One region of the Bradyrhizobium sp. USDA 336 genome, then DNA from elsewhere that is predicted to be linked to it. Evidence: predicted binding sites of a transcription regulator. Region 1 holds the regulator's gene; the other holds the start of a gene.
The links. The regulator HrcA, encoded in region 1, represses chaperone genes, less so after heat shock. The targets are predictions, from matches to a motif close to GTTAGCACTCNCNNNNNGNGAGTGCTAAC.
Positions count from the first base shown of each region.

Region 2: a site for HrcA is predicted at 4,568-4,596, ahead of groES (co-chaperone GroES). Genes of this name have one in related genera too.

Region 1 covers NZ_JBIYDC010000002.1:5,740,791-5,748,565, reverse strand. The annotation lists gene hemW (radical SAM family heme chaperone HemW) at 1-136, opposite strand, end outside; gene rdgB (RdgB/HAM1 family non-canonical purine NTP pyrophosphatase) at 123-758, opposite strand; gene rph (ribonuclease PH) at 770-1,483, opposite strand; gene hrcA (heat-inducible transcriptional repressor HrcA) at 1,653-2,741, shown strand; gene grpE (nucleotide exchange factor GrpE) at 2,836-3,453, shown strand; gene pncA (bifunctional nicotinamidase/pyrazinamidase) at 3,603-4,325, opposite strand; gene ABIA45_RS27945 (hypothetical protein) at 4,512-5,453, opposite strand; gene dnaK (molecular chaperone DnaK) at 5,848-7,749, shown strand.
Region 2 covers NZ_JBIYDC010000002.1:4,816,820-4,824,594, forward strand. The annotation lists gene ABIA45_RS23550 (ChbG/HpnK family deacetylase) at 1-145, shown strand, start outside; gene ABIA45_RS23555 (DUF2076 domain-containing protein) at 270-1,085, shown strand; gene ABIA45_RS23560 (L,D-transpeptidase) at 1,735-2,565, opposite strand; gene ABIA45_RS23565 (protein phosphatase CheZ) at 2,882-3,667, shown strand; gene ABIA45_RS23570 (hypothetical protein) at 3,851-4,372, opposite strand; gene groES (co-chaperone GroES) at 4,687-4,983, shown strand; gene groL (chaperonin GroEL) at 5,102-6,733, shown strand; gene ABIA45_RS23585 (hypothetical protein) at 6,930-7,775, shown strand, end outside.

The sequences.
Region 1 (7,775 bases):
CGAAGGCGGCGGCAAACCTCGCCTCGTCGATCGCGGCATGGCGGACATGGCTGTTGAAGTCGCAATAGGGGCACTTCGACAGGCAGAACGGCCAGTGCACATAGACGCCAAACGCATCCTTGTTAGCGCGGCTCAAGGCAGATCTCCGCCAGTTTCCGAAAAGCGCGGGCGCGGTGCGACAGGCCGAGGCCGAGCGGCGGCAGGCCGTGCTTCTCGATGCTGGTCATCTCGCCGAAGGTGCGGCTGTGCCCGTCCGGCAGGAACATCGGGTCGTAGCCGAAGCCGGCCGTGCCGCGCGGTGGCCAGATCAGCGTGCCGTCGACGCGCGCCTCGACCTCCTCGCGATGATCGTCGGGCCAGGCCACGCAAAGCGCGGAGACGAAGTGGGCCTTGCGCTTGTCCGGCGTGGTGGCGCCGCGCTCCTGCAGCAGGCGCTCGATCTGCGCCATCGCCGCGTTGAAATCCTTGGATGGACCGGCCCAGCGCGCGCTGTAGATTCCCGGCGCACCGTCGAGTGCGTCGACGACGATGCCGGAATCGTCGGCGAAGGCGGGAAGCTTGGTCGCCTGCGCTGCGGCGACCGCCTTGATCGCAGCGTTGCTGCGGAAATCGTTGCCGGTTTCCTCGGGCTCGGGGAGGCCAAGCTCGCCTGCCGACACCGCCTCGATCCCGTACGGCGCGAGCAGCTCCTTCATCTCGGCGAGCTTGCCGGGATTGTGAGTGGCGATGACGAGCTTGTCGGTGATTCGGCGGTGCATGGGCCTATTGACTACGCCACGGCCAGTTTCTGCAAGTCCACCAGACGCGCAATGCCCTTCTGCGCCAGGGCGATCAGCTTCAGGAACTCGTCCTGCGTGAACGGCTCGCGTTCCGCGGTGCCCTGCACCTCGATGATGCGGCCATCGCCGGTCATGACGAAATTGGCGTCGGTCTCGGCTTCCGAATCCTCGGCATAGTCGAGATCGAGCACCGGCGTACCGTTGTAGATGCCGCAGGAGATCGCGGCGACGTTGTCGCGCATCACGTTGGCCTTCACCATGTTGCGCGCCTTCATCCAGTTGATGCAATCGGCAAGCGCCACCCAGGCGCCGGTGATCGAGGCCGTGCGCGTGCCGCCGTCGGCCTGGAGCACGTCGCAATCGACCGTGATCTGACGCTCACCGAGCGCTTCGAGATCGACGATGGTGCGAAGCGAGCGACCGATCAGACGCTGAATCTCGACGGTGCGGCCGCTCTGCTTGCCGGCGGAGGCCTCGCGGCGGGTGCGTTCGGAGGTGGCGCGCGGCAGCATGCCGTATTCGGCGGTGACCCAGCCGCGGCCCTGACCCTTCAGCCACGGCGGCAGGCGGTCCTCCAGCGTGGCGGTGACCAGCACATGGGTGTCGCCGAATTTCACCAGGCAGGAGCCTTCCGCATATTTGACCACGCCGCGCTCCAGCGTCACGGGGCGCAATTCGTCGGGCGCACGGCGGCTTGGCCGCATGGGAAATCTCCAAAACTCGCGGGAATAGGCTGTTCGCGGTGCTTGTAGGTGGGGCGGGGGGTGGGCGGCAAGGGCTTATTCACCCCCTGACCGCCGGCCCGTAAACGCGACGCTTGTCAGAAGCGGCCCGGATGGACAAATTATAAGTATCTGAGAGGAGTTACCGTCTGTGGCCCATCACGATCCGATCCATCTGATCGCGCCGCGCGCAGGCCTTGCCCAGCTCAACGAGCGTTCCCGCGACATCTTTCGTCAAATTGTCGAAAGCTATCTCGCGACCGGTGAGCCGGTCGGCTCGCGCAACATTTCCCGCCTGATCGCCATGCCGCTGTCGCCGGCCTCGGTCCGCAACGTCATGGCCGATCTGGAACAGCTCGGCCTGATCTATGCCCCGCACACCTCGGCCGGCCGGCTGCCGACGGAACTGGGCTTGCGCTTCTTCGTCGATGCCCTGATGCAGGTCGGCGACCTCAACGAGGCCGAGCGGCAGGCGATCCAGAGCCAGCTCTCGTCCGTCGGCGAGGCGCAATCGGTCGAGGCGGCGCTGGACCAGGCCTTGATGCGGCTCTCCGGCCTGACCCGGGCGGCCGCCGTCGTGCTGACGCCGAAATCCAATGCGCGGCTGAAGCACATCGAATTCGTCCGCCTGGAACCGGAAAAAGCGCTGGTGATCCTGGTCGGCGAAGACGGCCAGGTCGAAAACCGCGTGTTGACGCTGCCGCCCGGAGTTCCCTCTTCGGCGCTGACGGAGGCCGGCAATTTCCTCAATGCGCGGATCCGGGGCCGTACCCTGGCCGAGGCGCGGCTCGAGCTCGAGACCGCACTCGGCGAGGCCCGTGCCGAGCTCGATCAGCTGACACAGAAAGTGATCTCGGCCGGCATCGCCAGCTGGTCCGGCGGCGAGAGCGAGGATCGCCAGCTCATCGTCCGCGGCCATGCCAATCTGCTCGAAGATCTGCATGCGCTGGAGGATCTGGAGCGGGTTCGGCTGTTGTTCGACGACCTCGAGACCAAGCGCGGCGTGATCGACCTGCTCGGCCGGGCCGAGACCGCCGAAGGCGTGCGCATCTTCATCGGCAGTGAGAACAAGCTGTTCTCGCTGTCGGGGTCGTCCACCATCATCTCGCCCTATCGGGATGCCGCCGGCCACATCGTCGGCGTTCTCGGCGTGATCGGCCCGACGCGGCTGAATTATGCCCGCGTGATCCCCACCGTGGACTACGCCGCCCGCATCGTCAGCCGCCTCTTGGGGGGCTGACCGGCCTTTCCGCCGATCACGGGCGCTTGATTTTCGCGAGTTTAGGCACGATATCCGGGCCAACATCCCTGAAACGAGTTCGAGATCAGAGCCGATGACCGAGCAAGACCGGCAACCCCAAGACACGACTGCAGCGACCGGCGAGCCCGTGGTGTCGAAACCCTACATCATGCCCGACGATCCCGAGCCGGGTTCGGTCGAAACCCTGCAAAAGGAAGCGGCTGAAGCGCGCGACCGCATGCTGCGGACGCTGGCCGAGATGGAGAATTTGCGCAAGCGCACCGCCAAGGAAGTCGCCGACGCCCGCCTCTACGGCATCACCGGCTTCGCGCGCGACGTGCTCGACATCGCCGACAATCTCCAGCGTGCACTCGATGCCGTTCCGGCGGAGGCGCGTGCTGCGGCCGATCCCGGCCTGGTCTCGTTGATCGAGGGCGTCGAGCTCACGGAGCGCGCGCTGCTCAACGCGCTGGAAAAACACGGCGTGAAGAAGCTCGATCCTCAGGGCCAGAAGTTCGACCCGAACTTCCACCAGGCGATGTACGAAGTGCCTGACGCGTCGGTGCCGTCGGGCACCGTGGTGCAGATCATGCAGGCCGGCTACACCATTGGTGACCGCGTGCTGCGCCCGGCGCTGGTCGGCGTCGCCAAGGGCGGCGCGAAGACTGCGCCCGCGGCGAACAACAACGAGTCGAGCAGCGCGGCGAATTGAGTGTTGGCGTCATTCCGGGGCTCGACGAAGTCGAGAACTATGGTGCGCAATGCGCACCTGAGAATCCATCGAACAGCAGAGACAACCGCACAATGGATTTCGGGCTCGCGCTGAAGCGCGCCCCGGAATGACGGAAGATGGCGCGCCGCCTACGCGCTCACCGCGATATCCGCAGACTGAATCCGCTTCACGCCCGCCTTGGCCATGTCGGCCCAGGCCTTGGCGAGCGAGCCCTGCGTGTCGATGCCGCGGCAGGCGTCTTCCACCACATAGACCTCGAAGCCCGCCTTGCGCCCGTCGAGCGCGGTCCAGGCGACGCAGAAATCTGTCGCAAGACCAGCGACGAAGACGCGCTTGATCTTGCGGCCCCTCAGGTAGCCGGCGAGCCCGGTCGAGGTCTTGCCGTCGGCCTCGAGGAAGGCCGAATAGCTGTCGACGTTCTTGTGAAATCCCTTGCGGATGATGAGCTCGGCGTGCGGGATCGACAGGTCCTTCGACAGCGCCGCGCCCTCGGTGCCCTGCACGCAATGGTCCGGCCACAGCACCTGCTTGCCGTAGGGCAGGTCGACCGTTTCGAATGGCTTCTTGCCGGAATGAACCGACGCAAACGAAACGTGGCCCGGCGTGTGCCAGTCCTGCGTCAGCACCACATTCGCAAATGCCTTCGAGATCTTGTTGATGACCGGCACCACCTGCTCGCCTTCCTTCACGGCGAGGCTGCCGCCGGGCAGGAAGCAGTTCTGCACGTCGATCACGAGCAGCGCGGACGCTTCGTCCGGCTTGATCGGTGCGGCCGCGAACAGCGCGGTTGGCGCGAGCGTCGCCAGCGCCGTCGTTCCAAGCATTGCCAAGACCTGTCGCCGAACCAGCATGTCTACCTCCCCTCCAGGATGATCCAACGGGAGGAAGCCTAGTTCCGTTCGTATACGAACAGAAGCCTGAAAATGCAGCCGGGCTGATGAGCAGTTGGGCTCTTAGCCCCAACATCATCGTCGCCCCCCGTGCGCAATTGCGCACCAGGCGGGGATGACATTGGAGGTGTTGAAGCGCCTCGGGCCCTACCCCTTCGGCTGAATCCCGTCGCGCACGGCGCGGAAGCGGGTGAAGGCGGCTTGCCATTGGTCGCGCGGGGCGCTGGCGATGATGCGCAATGATGCGCCGCCGCTCGAGAAGCGGATCCACTGCACCACCGTCACCGGGACCTTGTCCTTGCCGCTGACGCCGTCGATCCGGGTCTCGAAGCCTTGCTGGCCGTTGATGCGGATCGGCTCGGACATGGTGATGCGCGACTCGCGCACGCCGGGAATCTGGAGCGCCGCCTCCTGGGCGAAGCGGGCGCGGTCGTCGGCGGCTTGCGGGGTGGCGCCGATCAGGCCGAGGATCATGAACGGCCTCGCCTCGTAGCCCACGCTCTCATCGCCGTCGGCCAGGATGATGCTCGAGCCCGGTGCCAGGGTCTTGATGTCCTTGAAGTCGGCGAGATCGGTGATCTTGAACGGCAGCAGCGCGATCTGCTCCTCGGCCGAGACCTGCCTGCGGGTGGTGGCGCTCGCGAACATCTGTCGCACCGCCTCGTCCGTGTAGATCTTGGTCGCATTCTCCGGGATCTGTACCGCGACATAGCCGGAGAAGCCGGCGCCGGGCACGATCATCGAATAGCGCTTCACCGGGGTATCGCCGGCCTTGCCGCTTTCGGTGGTGAAATAGGCAAGGCCAGCGGGGGTCTCGACCTTGTCCTGCTTGACGCCGCCCGTCCCGCCGGGATTGGAATTGAAGGCGCTCACGACCTCGCCATAGGCGGCCGGCGGCAGCTCGGTGACCAGCACCTTGACGTTGCCGTCCTCGCTCTCGAAGCCCGGAAAGGTCTTGGCCGTGCTGAGGCCGATCAACGGCACCATGCCGAGACGCAAGCCGGGTGGGAAAACGACGTCGGCGGCGAAGGCCGGAAGCGCTGTTACGGCGAGGAGGGCGAGCGCGGCGAGGGGGCGGATCAGCTTCATGGCCACTCTGATTGGTTCACATTGAGGCCGTTCGATGGTCGGCCACCGGGCCGCTTTGTCGCGCGAAGCAGCTGCGCCGGCTGTGCGGTCGGTCCGCCTTTTAGCCGGTTTGGCCTCGCCGCAACAGGGCGGGCGGGCTTGCGGGTGCGGGGGCTTGCCGAGGCCCGGACCTGTTAATAATTCCTCACCCGCAAGGGCGGTTGAGCCCGGATATCACCTTCCAAAACCCGATGTTTTAGCGGCAGAAACCTAGCTTCGGTCCTTGCGGGCCCCTCCCCCCCTCCTATATGAGCCTCAATCATCGCAATATCGCGGATGTTTGATCTTAGGGGGTTTCGGTTCGGGTGCCTCTTGGGCCCAGCCAACCTGCCGCAAAAAGAAGGATATCAGGACCATGGGAAAGGTCATTGGGATCGACCTCGGCACCACGAATTCGTGCGTCGCCGTGATGGATGGCAAGAACGCCAAAGTCATCGAGAATTCCGAAGGCATGCGCACGACGCCTTCGATCGTCGCCGTCACGGATGACGGTGAGCGCCTCGTCGGCCAGCCCGCCAAGCGCCAGGCCGTCACCAATCCCGAGCGCACCTTCTTCGCAGTGAAGCGCCTCATCGGCCGCCGCTACGACGACCCGATGGTCGAGAAGGACAAGAAGCTCGTTCCCTACAAGATCGTGAAGGCTTCCAACGGCGACGCCTGGGTCGAGGCCGACGGCCAGACCTACTCGCCCTCGCAGGTCTCGGCATTCATCCTGCAGAAGATGAAGGAGACCGCGGAAGCCCATCTCGGCCAGAAGGTCGAGCAGGCCGTCATCACCGTTCCTGCCTACTTCAACGACGCCCAGCGCCAGGCGACCAAGGACGCCGGCAAGATCGCGGGCCTCGAAGTGCTGCGCATTATCAACGAGCCGACCGCGGCCGCGCTCGCCTATGGTCTCGACAAGACCAAGGCCGGTACCATCGCGGTGTATGACCTCGGCGGCGGTACGTTCGATATCTCCATTCTCGAAATCGGCGACGGCGTGTTCGAGGTGAAGTCGACCAACGGCGATACCTTCCTCGGCGGTGAAGACTTCGACATGCGCCTCGTGGGTTATCTCGCCGACGAGTTCCAGAAGGAGCAGGGCATCAACCTGCGCAACGACAAGCTCGCGCTGCAGCGCCTGAAGGAAGCCGCTGAAAAGGCCAAGATCGAGCTGTCGTCGACGACGCAGACCGAGATCAATCTGCCCTTCATCACCGCGGATCAGACCGGCCCGAAGCATCTGACGATGAAGCTCACCCGCGCCAAGTTCGAGGCGCTGGTCGACGACCTCATCCAGAAGACCGTCGAGCCCTGCCGCAAGGCGCTGAAGGACGCCGGCGTCACCGCCGGTGAGATCGGCGAGGTCGTGCTGGTCGGCGGCATGTCGCGCATGCCGAAGGTCCAGGAAGTCGTGAAGCAGCTGTTCGGCAAGGAGCCGCACAAGGGCGTCAACCCGGACGAAGTCGTGGCGATCGGCGCTGCGATCCAGGCAGGCGTGCTCCAGGGCGACGTCAAGGACGTGCTGCTGCTCGACGTCACCCCGCTGTCGCTGGGCATCGAGACGCTGGGCGGCGTGTTCACCCGCATCATCGACCGCAACACCACGATCCCGACCAAGAAGAGCCAGGTGTTCTCGACGGCTGAAGACAACCAGAATGCCGTCACCATCCGCGTCTTCCAGGGCGAACGTGAAATGGCGGCCGACAACAAGATGCTCGGTCAGTTCGACCTGATGGGCATTCCGCCGGCGCCGCGCGGCATGCCGCAGATCGAGGTGACCTTCGACATCGACGCCAACGGCATCGTCAACGTCTCGGCCAAGGATAAGGCCACGGGCAAGGAGCAGCAGATCCGCATCCAGGCCTCCGGCGGCCTGTCGGAAGCCGACATCGAGAAGATGGTCAAGGACGCCGAGGCCAATGCCGAGGCGGACAAGAAGCGCCGCGAGGCCGTCACCGCCAAGAACGAGGCGGATGGCCTGGTGCATTCGACCGAGAAGGCTTTGGCCGAGCACGGCTCGAAGGTTGCCGAGAGCGAGCGCCGCGCCATCGAGGATGCCGTCAGCGACCTCAAGGAAGCGCTGAAGGGCGACGATGCCGAGGCGATCAAGGCCAAGACCCAGACGCTGGCGCAGGCTTCGATGAAGCTCGGCGAGGCCATGTACAAGCAGCAGGCCGAGGCCGACGCCAAGAAGGATGCGGCCAAGGACGACGTCGTCGACGCGGAATTCACCGAGGTCGACGACGACAAGAACAACAAGAAGTCCGCTTAAGCCCCGAGAGGGTGACGATGCGGACG
Region 2 (7,775 bases), 920 kb from region 1:
CCTCGTGATGTGCCATCCCGGCTTCGTCGATGATGTCCTCATCGGCCTTGATCCGATGACCGACGTCCGTGAGCGCGAGCACGCCTATCTCGCGGGTGATGCCTTCGCGCGCCTGCTGGCCGACAGCAAGGTGACACTGGAATGAACGGCGAAGCGCGGCCCAGAGGCAGCTTGTCGCATACCGAAATTTAATCCGGCCGGCACTGTTGGGGCCACAATGGAACCCTACATCTCCTCTCGCGCTTGGTTTGGCGCGAAGGAGACAGATCATGACGCCGCAGGAACGCCAGCTCGTCGACGACCTTTTTGACCGGCTTTCTAAGCTGGAGAATGCACAGCGCGATCCCGATGCGATCGCCGCGATCTCCGACGGCCTGCGCAAGGCGCCCGGCGCCATCTACGCGCTGGTGCAGACCACGCTGGTCCAGGACGAAGCGCTGAAGCGCGCCAATGCCCGCATCCAGGAGCTGGAAGCGGCCCACGCGCCCGAGCAGGCGCAGTCCGGCGGCTTCCTCGACACCATGCGCGACACATTGTTTGGCGGCGGCCCGTCCCGCGGCTCGGTGCCGAATGTGCCGCAGCGTGAGCAGCGTCCGGCTTGGAATACCGGACAGGCGATGCCGCAAGGCCAGCCGGGTTACGGCGCGCCGCCTTACGGACAGGCTTACGGCCAAGGTCCGGGTCAGGGCGCTCCGCCGATCGGCGGTGGCGGCGGCTCGTTCCTCGGCACGGCGGCGGCGGCCGCAGCCGGCGTCGTCGGCGGCTCGCTGCTGCTCTCGAGCATCCGCGGCATGATGGGCGGATCGCACCAGCAGGGTTTTGGCGACAGCAACGCGCTCGGCGACCGCAGCGCTGGTGGAAGTCCTTGGGGCGGCGGCGATCAGTCCGGCGGCTCGCTGGCGCGCGAGGCCGGCCTCGATGACATCGGCTCGAACCGGGAATCCCGCCAGGGCTTCTTCGACCAGGCGTCGAACGAGCGCGACAACTACGACCAGAACTACGGCAACGATCACGACGACAGCTTCGACACGGCCGACAACAGCGATTTCGGCGGCGACGACGACGGCGGCAGCGATTACGCGTAGGCCATTCGACCGACAGATGTGGAACGGCCGCCTCCGGGCGGCCGATTTCTGTTCGAGCAGAGCTCGACGCACTTCTGCTCTGCCACCACACGCCATGATGCCATTCGATATAATATGACTAGTGCGTGCGTTGTCGGACAGCACCGTGCAAAACGTCACGAGGTGCGCCTGACTTCACCATACCGAGCGAAATCGTCCTCCGACACACGCCGCCGTAGACTCCCGGATTTCCAAATTTGGACATGGGTGTTCAATTGGAAGAACACATTGCTTATGCCACACATCGTGGCTGCCTCTCTTGGCTACAGTCGGGGGTTTTAAGAATGAGTTCACTTCAACAGCGCATCGCGACCCTGAGCGACGTCACGACCCATCTCATCACCGAATTGTACGAGTTGGAGGGGCTGCACGAGCGCCTCAGGAAGGCAGAGCTGTCGGTGCGGCGGCTGAACCGCTCGGCTCGCGCACCGCATTCGGCTTCATCAACTCGTCCTCGCCGCTCCGCTGTCCCTCGTCCCGGGTCGAGGCACCGTCAGCGGACGTAGGACTATTCAGGCAGACGTTTGGCGGCGGCAGCGTCCCTTCGACGCCGCGCGTTTCGAGCCGGCGCGGCACCCGGACTTGATCGCTCCATCGAGCGCATGACGCTTCACAACACCACGACCTTGGTGCCGACATTGACGCGGCCATAGAGGTCGATGACGTCCTCGTTGCGCATGCGGATGCAGCCGGAGGAGACGTTGGTACCGATGGTCCAGGGCTCGTTGGAGCCGTGGATGCGATAGAGCGTCGATCCCAGGTACATCGCACGGGCACCGAGCGGATTTTCCGGGCCGCCTTCCATGTGCCTGGGCAGATCGGGCCGGCGCGCGAGCATTTCCGCCGGCGGCGTCCAGTCCGGCCATTCGCGCTTGGCGGTGATCGATTTCACGCCGGACCAGGTGAAGCCGGGACGACCGACGCCGATGCCGTAGCGCAATGCCCGGCCGTTGCCCTCGACGAGATAGAGGAACTTGTTCGGCGTATCGACTACGATCGTGCCGGGACTTTCCTTGCCGCTATAGTCAACGAGTTGTTTCTCGAATTTCGGATCGAACGGACGCTGCCGCGGATCGACCGCCTCCTGCTGCGGAGACGCGCCCTGCTGATATCCGCCTTGTTGATACCCACCTTGCATCTGCGGCTCGCCCATCGGGGGCAGGCGCCGCTGGTCGTAATAGCCCGGCTGCTGCTGATACACCGGCCGCTCCGGCGCGTAGGCCGGGCCGCGGCCGGGGCCATCGCCGAACAGGAATTCGATGAAGCCGCCGCCCATGTTGGAATGGGACGCCACGCGCACCGGCGCCGGCGGCACGCGCGGCTGGTACAGCACCGCGGGCGGATCGTTCGGCACGCTGTTGTCGAAGGCGCCTGCGTCGTTCGCGCCGGCCATGACGGTGCAAGCGCTGCCGAGCAGCGCGACAGACATTTTCTTGAACATCGACGTACTCTGTACTGTTTCGTCTAGATCACATGCGTCGTGGAGAGCCGGTGGCTGATCCGCGCTCTTCGACGTGGTCAATAGAAAGCAAAAGCCGTTTTGTTTGGTAAACGGACAGCGCGTTTGGATTCACCACGTCGCGAGCGCGCCTGCAATTTGGCGATCAGCGTTTATTTTCGATGAACGCCGCGCGGCGATGGTTAATCGCTTCTTTGCGCCGCGTCGCGCGCGGCCGATCAGCAGTTCCTGCTGTGAACTTCGTGTTAAATCGCTTCTGTCTACAAAGACGCGTGAGTGAGGTGGGGGGAGTATCCTGATGGCTGTTCACCGCAAGCGTTTTCGCGTCGAAGATATCGTCGGTGGCGAGATGCCCATTGTAGACGTAACTGAAGAGGCACTCCCGATGCATAGCGAGATCATGGCCGAGCTGCGCGCGATCCGCGCCCAGATGGCGAAGGGCATCGTCGCGGCCCCGCTGTCCGGAAGCGCTGCCATGGCGGCGATCGACGCCTCGACCGCGCACGAGCTTGCCGAAGCGCGCACCATGCTCGAGACCTACCGGGCGCAGATCGAGCAGTGCGAGAAGCTGAAGGTCGAGCTCGACCTCATCCACGACGCCATCGACCGCACCAAGCGCGAGATCGCGACGCTGCACGGCAAGAGCTTCGACGGCGGCGAGATGGCCAAGGTCAACGGCGAGCTCGGCGCGGTGGTCGGCGGCACCGAGCAGGCGACCCAGCAGATCCTCGAAGCCGCGGAATCGATCGACCAGGCCGCCAGCGCGATGTCCAAGGTGGACTCGATCGATCAGCAGAAGCGCCTTGCCGACGACATCCAGGAACGCGTCATCTCGATCTTCGAAGCCTGCAACTTCCAGGACCTGACCGGCCAGCGCATCAGCAAGGTCATGGGCACGATGAAGTTCATCGAGCAGCACATCAACGCGATGATGGAGATCTGGGGCGGCGTCGACGCGATCAAGTCCCATGTGCCGGCGCAGGTCGACAACCGCAGCGAGGAGGAGAAGCTCCTCAACGGTCCCAAGCTCGCCGGCGACGTCGGCCACGCCTCGCAGGACGACATCGACGCGCTGTTCGACTGAGCGGGGGCGATATCGGAATAACAAAACGCCGGCCTTGGGCCGGCGTTTTTTGTTTGGGACCCCTCCGCTGTCATCGTCCGGCTTGACCGGACGATCCAGTATTCCAGAGGCATCAGTGATTGAGCTGGGAAGCCGCGGCATACTGGATGCCCCGCCTTCGCGGGGCATGACGAAGGAAAGATATTACGCCCTCGGCGCGCAGCGGACGTAGACCATGTTGCCGTAGCGGGTGCCGGCGTCCTTGTCGATGAAGCGGGTGATCATGACGCGACCGTCGAAGGAGACGATTTCGCGGTCCTGGTCGCCGGGGGTCGGGCCGGCCGGCCCGATGTAGTTCTTGCCGCTCGGCGAGCCCTTCAGCCGCAGCTCCTGCGGCGTCGCCTGGTCGGCGAGATGCATGATCACGCCACCGGAGGAACCGGCGGTGATCACGTAGGGGTTTCTGCATTGCTCGCGCGCCATCTTCTCGGTGCGGGCGCGATCGGCCGGGTTCTGGAACGAGGCGAGGCCCCAGCGGCCGACGATCTCGTCGGCGCGGATGCTGGCGGGCATTTCCGGAGCGACGCCAGGTTCGGCTTCGGGCGGCGGCGGGGACGACGTGAGGGACGGCAGGTTGAAGCCGCCGCCGCAGGCGCCCAGCAGCAGCGTCAGACAAGAGGCGGCCGCCAGATTGGCAACCGTGCGCGCGTGAGCCGAACTGATCATGGCATTCCCCCGAACAAGACCATGGCCGCACCCCTCCCGCAGCCAAGCGCAAAACCGCTGCCGGAGCAATGACGTCGTTCTTTACGGCGACGCCCCGAGCGAGTTTCCAATGCCACCATCCTATATCCGCCTCAACAATCGCTTAACCACCTTTGCTTGACAGGATCGCGGCCAAGCCATATTTCCGGACCCACTATTAGCACTCGGAAAGCCCGATTGCTAAGCGCGCCGTTCGATCCTCGACGCGAGGGCGGACGGAAGCGCCGCCCCACAGACCCCACTACTTCCGAAGCGAGCCTCCAAAGGGAAACGTCATGGCTAAATCCAAATTTCGTCCGCTGCATGACCGTGTCGTGGTCAAACGTATCGACGCCGAGGAAAAGACCAAGGGCGGCATCATCATTCCGGACACGGCCAAGGAAAAGCCGTCCCAGGGCGAGGTTGTCGCCGTCGGCCCCGGCGGCCGCGACGAGACCGGCAAGCTGATCCCGATCGACCTCAAGGTCGGCGACCGCGTGCTGTTCGGCAAGTGGTCGGGCACCGAGGTCAAGATCGACAACGAAGAGCTCCTGATCATGAAGGAGTCGGACATCATGGGCGTGCTGGCCTAAGGCCGTCCGCCTGAACAGACGCTGAATGTCATGCCCGGATCCAGGCGATCCGGGCATCCATCGTTCCGCCGCACGGCACAAGACAACACACATCACATAACACGAGGGATTGCAGACCATGGCTGCCAAAGACGTCAAGTTTTCCGGAGACGCGCGCGATCGCATGCTGCGCGGCGTCGACGTTCTCGCCAACGCCGTCAAGGTGACGCTCGGCCCCAAGGGCCGCAACGTCGTCATCGAGAAGAGCTTCGGCGCCCCCCGCATCACCAAGGACGGCGTCACGGTCGCCAAGGAGATCGAGCTCGAGGACAAGTTCGAGAACATGGGCGCCCAGATGGTGCGTGAGGTCGCCTCCAAGACCAACGACCTCGCCGGCGACGGCACCACCACCGCGACCGTGCTGGCCCAGGCCATCGTGCGCGAAGGCGCCAAGGCAGTCGCCGCCGGCATGAACCCGATGGACCTCAAGCGCGGCATCGACACCGCGGTTGCCGCCGTCATCAAGGACATCGAGAAGCGCGCCAAGCCGGTCGCCGCCTCCTCCGAGGTCGCCCAGGTCGGCACCATCTCGGCCAACGGCGATGCCGCCATCGGCAAGATGATCGCCCAGGCGATGCAGAAGGTCGGCAACGAGGGCGTCATCACCGTCGAGGAGAACAAGTCGCTCGAGACCGAGGTTGATATCGTCGAGGGCATGAAGTTCGACCGCGGTTATCTCAGCCCCTACTTCGTCACCAACGCCGAGAAGATGACCGCCGAGCTCGAGGACGCCTACATCCTCCTGCACGAGAAGAAGCTCTCGGGCCTGCAGGCCATGCTGCCGGTGCTGGAGGCCGTGGTGCAGTCGGGCAAGCCGCTCGTCATCATCGCCGAGGACGTCGAGGGCGAGGCGCTGGCTACCCTGGTCGTCAACCGGCTCCGTGGCGGCCTGAAGGTGGCCGCGGTGAAGGCGCCGGGCTTCGGTGACCGCCGCAAGGCCATGCTGGAGGACATCGCGATCCTGACCGGCGGCCAGCTGATCTCCGAGGAGCTCGGCATCAAGCTCGAGAACGTCACGGTGAAGATGCTCGGCCGCGCCAAGAAGGTGGTGATCGACAAGGAGAACACCACGATCGTCAACGGCGCCGGCAAGAAGCCTGACATCGAGGCCCGCGTCGGCCAGATCAAGGCCCAGATCGAGGAGACCACCTCGGACTACGACCGCGAGAAGCTGCAGGAGCGCCTCGCCAAGCTCGCCGGCGGCGTCGCGGTGATCCGCGTCGGCGGCGCCACCGAGATCGAGGTCAAGGAGAAGAAGGACCGGGTCGAGGATGCGCTCAACGCCACCCGCGCCGCGGTTCAGGAAGGCATCGTCCCCGGCGGCGGCGTCGCGCTGCTCCGCGCCAAGAAGGCGGTCGGCCGTCTCACCAACGCCAATGACGACGTCCAGGCCGGCATCAACATCGTGCTGAAGGCGCTGGAAGCCCCGATTCGCCAGATCTCCGAGAATGCCGGCGTGGAAGGCTCGATCGTGGTCGGCAGGATCCTGGAGAACAAGTCCGAGACCTTCGGCTTCGACGCCCAGAATGAGGACTATGTCGACATGGTCGAGAAGGGCATCATCGATCCCGCCAAGGTGGTGCGCACCGCGCTGCAGGACGCCTCCTCCGTGGCCGGCCTTTTGGTCACCACCGAGGCCATGGTCGCCGAGATGCCGAAGAAGGAAGCTCCGCCCGCCATGCCCCCCGGCGGCGGCATGGGCGGCTTCTAAGCCTCCCGTTCCGTGACAGAGTTGCGAAGGCCGCCTCCGGGCGGCCTTCTTTTTTGCCGACCCTGCCCGTTTCGCTTTCCGATTCAACCAGCGGCCAAAACCCACTACGGTGGCGCGCCGATTCTGATTGTTTGGGCATGATCCTCAGACCGCTTCACGCTTTCCGGATCATGGCCGTTGCGCGAGGATGTCATCGATGCGTGCGCTTCTGGTTTGCTCCACGGCCGTTCTGGCCCTGCTCGCCGTTCCGCCGCAGGCCTCCGCCCAGATGAAGCTGTCGCCGAAGGCGACCGCGCCGGGCGGAGCCGAGACGCGCTATTTCACCGCGATGGACGGGCTGATGGACGGCAATGCCGACGTGATCCTGAAGGAGACGCGCCAAGGCAAGACGCTGACCGCGGCGGTGCTCGACGTCTGCTACCCCATCGCCAAGAACTCCGACCGCAAGGACCGCTTTGTCGTCAACCTCCAGGTCGCCGGCCAGACGCTGACCGGAACGACGCAGAGCATCAGTGAGAAGTCGCCGGTCAGTGTCAAGCTGACGCGCAAGCAGTCCGGCGACATGTTCGAGTTCCGCGGCCAGATCGCGATCGGCCAGGCGGTGACCGAAGTGACCTCGCCGGACAATTCCGATCTCAGCGAAAAGGAATTCCTGGACAGTCAGAGCTCCGACGACGGCATCACGGCGCAGCCAAAGGATTTCACCGACGTCTCGCCGGAGGCGATCGCGGTCAAGGTCAAGCTCGACGCCGCGACCGACTTCCTGAAGAGCCTGAAGGGCCAGGAGGTCGAGGTGACGCTGGCGAGCCTCAATGTCGGCTGCGATGCGCTGCGCGCGGGCGAGCAGACCATCACCATGTCGGTCGATCCCGAGCGCGCCGGCGCGCTGCTGGCGAAATTCAAGGCGATGCCGGGCGTCACGGCCGCAGGCTGGACCGCAGGCATGACCGAGATGGACCGCACCATCCGCTTCCCTGCGGCCGACTGGCGCGAGGGCGACAAGATCAACAAGGGCAAGCTTGCAACGGCGGTGGCGAGCGTG